3 regions of the Phyllobacterium sp. CCNWLW109 genome follow, and region 1 is predicted to be linked to each of the others. Evidence: predicted binding sites of a transcription regulator. Region 1 holds the regulator's gene; each other region holds the start of a gene.

What was found. The regulator LexA, encoded in region 1, represses DNA repair genes until DNA is damaged. The targets are predictions, from matches to a motif close to TGTTCNNNNTGTGTTCNG.
Region 2: V9K92_RS14005 (helicase-related protein) is a predicted target of LexA. The motif match lies at 864-881, and genes of this name have one in related genera.
Region 3: V9K92_RS07410 (PA0069 family radical SAM protein) is a predicted target of LexA. The motif match lies at 1,263-1,280, and genes of this name have one in related genera.

The regions. Positions count from the first base shown of each region.
Region 1 is NZ_JBBCBK010000004.1:896,881-899,154, reverse strand. It holds gene V9K92_RS19750 (substrate-binding domain-containing protein) at 1-787, shown strand, start outside; gene lexA (transcriptional repressor LexA) at 940-1,656, shown strand; gene V9K92_RS19740 (ComEC/Rec2 family competence protein) at 1,764-2,274, opposite strand, start outside.
Region 2 is NZ_JBBCBK010000003.1:710,130-712,403, forward strand. It holds gene V9K92_RS14000 (beta-ketoacyl-ACP reductase) at 1-678, shown strand, start outside; gene V9K92_RS14005 (helicase-related protein) at 1,069-2,274, shown strand, end outside.
Region 3 is NZ_JBBCBK010000002.1:439,481-441,754, reverse strand. It holds gene V9K92_RS07425 (4-(cytidine 5'-diphospho)-2-C-methyl-D-erythritol kinase) at 1-160, shown strand, start outside; gene moaB (molybdenum cofactor biosynthesis protein B) at 163-711, shown strand; gene V9K92_RS07415 (glycosyltransferase family 2 protein) at 708-1,244, opposite strand; gene V9K92_RS07410 (PA0069 family radical SAM protein) at 1,353-2,274, shown strand, end outside.

The DNA.
Region 1 (2,274 bases):
ATTTCTTGCCGGTTTGGCGGAGCGCCTTTCCCGGGACGAGATTGATTTTCTGCTCAGTCCCATTGTCGATAATGACGAGATTTCGGTTTATAAGCGCCTGATTTCGAGCAAACGGGTTGATGCGATCATCGTCTCCGGGCCTGTTTTGGTCGATGAGCGCGTATCCATGCTGATCGATGCAAACTTTCCTTTTGTTCTGCATGGCCGTACGAACATAGACAGGCCCCATGCCTGGCTGGATATCGACAATCAGGGCGCATTCTATCAGGCCGCAAGCCACCTCCTCGACCTTGGACATCGGCATATAGCCATGATTGACGGGTTAAGAGGGTTTACGTTCTCTGAGCATCGCGAGCTCGGATATCGCCAAGCGCTAAGCGAACGCGGCGTCGAAATCGACCCGCGCTTCATCGTACACGACTACTTCTCTGATGAAATCGGCTTTCGTGAAACGCAACGGCTGCTTTCATGCACTCCGCAACCGACAGCAATCATTGCAGGATCAATGATGACCGCTTTGGGCGTGTCACGTGCAGTTCGCAACAAGGGTTATCAGTTGGGCAAACAAGTATCGCTCATCACCCATGACGATGTCTTTCCATATCTCAATGCCAGCAACATGGTTCCATCCATGACCACCACACGATCATCAATGCGCTCCGCCGCCACGAGAATCGCTGAAATGCTCGTGCGCGTCCTTGATGGCGAACCCGTGGACAATATTCATGAATTATGGCCCGTGGAACTCACATTACGCCAGTCGAGCGGTCCTCCGATAGGCGGATAGGCCCATATTTTGCGTCATTCCATCTGATTTTCAGAGTAATTGGGCATATAGGGCTGGTTTATACCAGATATTAATCCTTGTGGAACACAACTGGAACATATAGTGTTTGTTCTGGTTTTGTTTTTCCGATTCCACACTTAAGGATCGCCCCTATGCTGACGCGCAAACAACATGAACTTCTGCTCTTCATACATGAACGGTTGAAGGAAACGGGCATTCCCCCTTCTTTTGATGAAATGAAGGACGCACTTGATCTCGCATCCAAATCCGGCATTCATCGCCTGATTACCGCACTGGAGGAGCGAGGATTTATTCGTCGGCTAGCAAATAGGGCACGGGCGCTGGAAGTGCTTCGCCTGCCCGACTCGATTGCGCCGGGTCTGAACGCGCAACGCAAATTTTCTCCGAGCGTTATTGAAGGCAGTTTGGGACGAAATGTTGCGCCGCCTCGCCCGCAAGCAAGCACTGCCGATATTGTTGCTGCCAACATGATCAGCATTCCTGTTATGGGACGTATCGCTGCCGGTGTGCCGATCGCTGCAATTCAAAACCAGACTCACATGCTCAATCTCCCGCCCGATATGATCGGCAGCGGTGAGCATTATGCGCTTGAGGTCAAAGGTGACTCCATGATCGAAGCGGGTATTTTTGACGGCGACACTGTTGTTATCAAGCGCGGAGATACCGCGAGCCCCGGTGAAATCGTTGTGGCACTCGTGGATGATGAAGAAGCAACGTTGAAGCGTTTTCGCCGAAAAGGTGCATCCATTGCTCTCGAAGCAGCAAACCCCGCCTATGAAACCCGCATCTTTGGACCGGACCGCGTTCAGGTACAGGGCAAGCTGGTCGGTCTGATACGCAGATATTGATGGCGTTTACGCTTCGCTGGACGGTGTGCTTTTGTTCGTAGGCTCCATTCGAACAGCCACAGAATGGCAGCTAGCGAAAAATGTTTAGGACTACCATAAACGCCGAACTACATTTTCTTGCCTGTATCCGGTGGTTTCTTGGATAGTTGCCGCTCTTCAAGATTGCGCGCGGCGCGGGAATAGATGCGGTAATTATTCCAAGGGCGGTTGGGCGTGCCAATCGCATATTTTATATCAACCGAATTCAGGCGTTGAGAAAGCTCTTGTTTTGCCAAATCGGTGCCAACTGGTGTGGAATCGGCTTCGACAGAGTCAGATTGTGGAGCATCAAACCTGATCTCCGCAGCGCCTTTGAGCGCCAGCATTTGCGATGAAAGCAACAATTTTCCAGCATTTGGACAATTTGCAGCCCTCGCGGCAAAAGCCAAAATGATGATATCCCCTTCTAGGCATGCATCTGCTGTTCTTGTTGCATCATCGGTATAGGCAACGATTAATCCTCCCGGCTCCCGGGCAGTGCAAAGCTTATTGTTACATTCGAACTGAACGCCGCTTGCAACATCGCCTTTCATTGCCGGCTTAATAATCTGCCCGGCCCTATACCCCAACTGCCAATTA
Region 2 (2,274 bases), on a different contig from region 1:
GCAATCAGCATCGCTTTGAAAGATGCAGGCTACAAAGTCGCAGCAAGCTATGCAGGCAATGATGAAGCGGCAAAAAAATTCAGTGATGAAACCGGTATAGCGACCTATAAATGGGATGTGTCGAGTTACGAAGAATGTACAGCCGGTATTGCCAAGGTGGAGGCCGATCTGGGACCCATTTCGGTGCTCGTAAATAACGCCGGTATCACGCGCGACGCTATGTTTCACAAGCTCACACCAGGGCAGTGGACGGATGTCATCAATACCAATCTGAATGGCCTGTTTAATATGACTCATCCGCTCTGGACGGGGATGAGAGACCGCAAATTTGGACGCATCATCAATATATCGTCGATCAACGGGCAAAAGGGTCAGGCTGGACAGGTCAATTATTCGGCTGCCAAGGCGGGCGATATAGGATTTACAAAGGCACTGGCACAAGAGGGTGCACGGGCTGGCATTACTGTCAATGCGATCTGTCCCGGTTACATCGGAACGGAAATGGTGCGTGCAATTGATGAAAAGGTTTTAAACGAGCGCATCATCCCGCAGATTCCGGTCGGTCGTCTTGGCGAGCCTGAAGAGGTGGCGCGCTGTGTCGTTTTCCTGGCCTCAGACGAATCCGGTTTCATAACCGGCTCAACGCTCTCAGCCAATGGCGGACAATATCTGAGCTAAGACCGTTTTTACTGCAGGCGCTCTGCCGGCTGGAGAATCCAGTCGGCAGAGGTGCTTGACTCTTGATGAAAACTGATAATTCGCGGCGATGCGCAAAAGTTAATTTTTTTGCGCGATGTGGGCCTCCAACAAGTTGAGTGATTCAGCATGTAGTGATTATGCTTGGAAAAAATCTATATATCGCCGTGAACAAATCGGGAATATGAGCCTAAAGCTGATTCGTAGCCGATTCGTTCTGCTCGCGTTCTATTTCTTAACGGTATATTCCGTGAATCGATTAATGATTGTTTATCTGGATTGAGCCACTTACGTTCTGTAGATGCTGAGAATGCTGTTTGGATGAACGCCAAACTTTGGTTTGCTCATTTGGGCGGTACTGGATTGTAGTTGATGAACCTTATGCCCAAGACCGAACTGCCTCTCACACTGACTGGCCGCGATGTTACGGCAGTTTTGGGGCCCACAAACACTGGCAAGACTCATCTTGCGATTGAGCGCCTGCTCGCGCACCGATCCGGTATGATCGGTTTGCCGCTGCGGCTTTTGGCGCGCGAGGTTTATAATCGTGTCGTGGAGCGAGCAGGCATTGCCAATGTCGCGCTGATTACCGGCGAAGAAAAAATCAGTCCGCCTGGCGCCCGTTATTCAGTTTGCACCGTAGAGGCCATGCCGCGCCATACGGATATGGATTTTGTTGCCATTGACGAAGTTCAGCTTGCCAACGATCTTGAGCGTGGCCACATTTTCACGGATCGCATTCTGCATCTCCGCGGGCGTCAGGAAACAATCCTCCTGGGCGCTGCAACGATGCGTGGCATTCTGGAGAAGCTTTTGCCGGGCATATCCGTGGTTACACGGCCAAGATTGTCCAATCTCGCCTATTCCGGTTCGAAAAAGATTACCCGCCTGCCACCGCGCACGGCGATTGTGGCTTTCGCGGCGGAAGAAGTCTATTCAATCGCGGAATTGATCCGGCGGCAGAATGGTGGCGCTGCGGTGGTCATGGGAACGCTAAGCCCACGAACGAGAAACAAGCAGGTGGAGCTTTATCAGTCCGGGGATGTGGACTATCTGGTGGCAACCGATGCCATTGGTATGGGGCTCAATCTCGACGTGGACCACGTTGCGTTTGCACAGGACCGGAAATTTGATGGATATCAGTTCCGCGATCTTTCACCGGCAGAAATCGGTCAGATAGCCGGGCGAGCCGGGCGCCATTTGCGTGACGGAACATTTGGCGTGACGGGCCATGTGTCAGGTTTCTCCGAAGCGCTTGTTCAACGTGTTGAATCCCATGCTTTCGATGCAGTGAAGATTTTGCAGTGGCGGAGTGCTCATTTTGACTATTCCAGCCTCGATGCGCTGAAGCGCTCCATTGACACTCCGGCACCGATTGATGGTCTGACCAGAGCTCTTCCGGCGGTTGACCAGCAAGCTTTGGAGTTTCTTTCGCGTGATCCCGATATTGCTCCACTCGCAAATACGCCCGAACGTGTAGCACTTTTATGGGACGCCTGCGCCTTGCCGGATTATCGCAAGATTGCACCGGCGCAACACGCTGACATCATTGCGTCCGTATATACTGATCTTGTTGAA
Region 3 (2,274 bases), on a different contig from region 1:
TTCTACATCGCCGCGTCTGGCCCGGATGTCAGGTTCGGGCGCTACCTGCTTTGCGATTTATGACACCGATGAGGCCGCATCTGCTGCCGCATCTCTGATAAGCAATGCCTATCCATTGTGGTTTGTGGTCAAGACAGATAGCGGCGAAGGAGAAAACTGACCTTGGCCGACAATTCATCACGCGCTTTCGTTCCAGTCAAAATCGCTGTCCTTACGGTGTCAGACACACGCTCGCTTGATGATGATAAATCGGGCAAAACGCTTGTTGAACGCATCGTGGCGGCAGGCCATATATTGGCGGACAGGGATATTGTTACTGACGATGTGGAGAAGATTCGGGAGCGTGTGCTTTCCTGGTCAAAGGATGAGCAGATCGATGTCATCATCACCACAGGAGGCACGGGTTTCACTGGCCGCGACGTGACACCGGAAGCACTCGAGCCCATATTCGAAAAGCGGATGGACGGATTTTCTACCATTTTTCATAAGGTTTCCTATGACAAAATCGGCACGTCCACGATTCAGTCACGAGCAACGGGTGGAGTGTTAAACGCCACTTTCGTCTTTGTGCTGCCGGGATCTCCCGGCGCATGCAAGGATGCCTGGGATAATATTCTGCAATACCAGCTCGATTATCGTCACATGCCCTGTAATTTTGTCGAGATCATGCCTCGGCTCGATGAACATTTGAAACGCGGTGGTAAGAGCTAAGCTGCTGGAATGATTTCCGCGCGTAAACGTTTCATCGCCAAACCACGGGCCAGATCAGCCGCCTTCTTTTCCGGCTTCAATAAGGCCATTGCCTGCCGCTTGGAGATCAACAGGCCATCGGCAATGGGGCTGCGTTTTGAAAATAGCCTGTTAAACAGCGGCTTACGGTGAACATGGGAGCATGAGAAGCAGGCCGGGCCTTGTGAGCGCTCGACGTGAACAGCGACCGGCTCAATCCATCCATCGAGCAATCTTGCTCCGGGTTCCACCAGCAAAAACCATTCACTGCGTGCCCGCCGGAACCCATCAATCAATGTCTGGTCCTGCAGAAAGATACAGCCAGCGGCATCAGCCACGCGGTGGGTCTGATCCGACGATCCGTAATCGACAATAATCACGTCGCTGAGAAGCCCTTCGACGGCTCCACCGACCAGCCCGGCAAGGGTTCTGGCTAACAATTCGTCTGAATTATGGGTTTCAATCAGGACGGAAATCATACCTAGCCAATATATCAATGTGACTAGAATTTCCATCCATCCTTTTACCTAAATTGTTCTTGATTTGTTCTCATTATTTGATAGGAATAGATTCACGCTCGAAGGTGCCACCGAATCGGTACCACCCTGGCAGGGAGAACGCAGATGAACATTGTAGTGCAGGCGGATAAGGTTGCTTTCGGAAGCGGCCGAGCACAACATGCCAACGCATTGATTGAAGATGCTGGTTTGCGCATAGACAGCGAACGCAGACGCGGCCGGGGCGCGGGTATGAATCCCACTGGCCGTTTCGAGGCGGAAAGCCGCCATGTCTATGATGATGGTTGGGAAACAATTGAAGATCTACCACCATTCAAGACTGAGGTACAACTCGAAAAGCCCCGGACAATCATCACACGCAATGACTCGCCTGATATAAGTTTCGACAGGTCAATCAACCCTTATCGCGGTTGCGAACATGGTTGCATCTATTGCTTTGCCCGCCCGACACATAGCTATATGGGATTGTCCGCCGGACTTGATTTTGAATCAAAACTCTTTGCCAAGCCTGATGCAGCAAAGATGCTGGACAGGGAATTGTCCAAGCCAGGTTATACTGCAAAGACAATCGCCATCGGCACAAATACCGATCCCTATCAGCCCATCGAGAAGAAATGGCGCATTATGCGCGATATTCTTCAGGTTCTGGAGGCTCATCAACATCCCGTTGGAATCGTTACAAAATCCGCGTTGGTTATGCGGGATCAGGACATTCTGGCGCGCATGGCTGAGAAGGGCCTCGCCAAGGTTTGTCTTTCAGTGACGACCCTTGATGGAAAGCTGGCGCGCACGATGGAGCCCCGGGCTTCAACGCCTACGCGCAGACTGCAAGCCCTGCGCAGTCTTTCCGATGCAGGCGTGCCTGTTGGTGTCATGGTGGCTCCCGTCATTCCCGGGTTGAACGATCATGAGATCGAACGGATTCTCGATAGTGCCCGTGCCATGGGTGCGCTGGAAGCTGGATATGTTCTGCTTCGTTTGCCGCTTGAGGTCAGCCCGCTTTTCAAGGAGTGGCTGCTTCGAAATT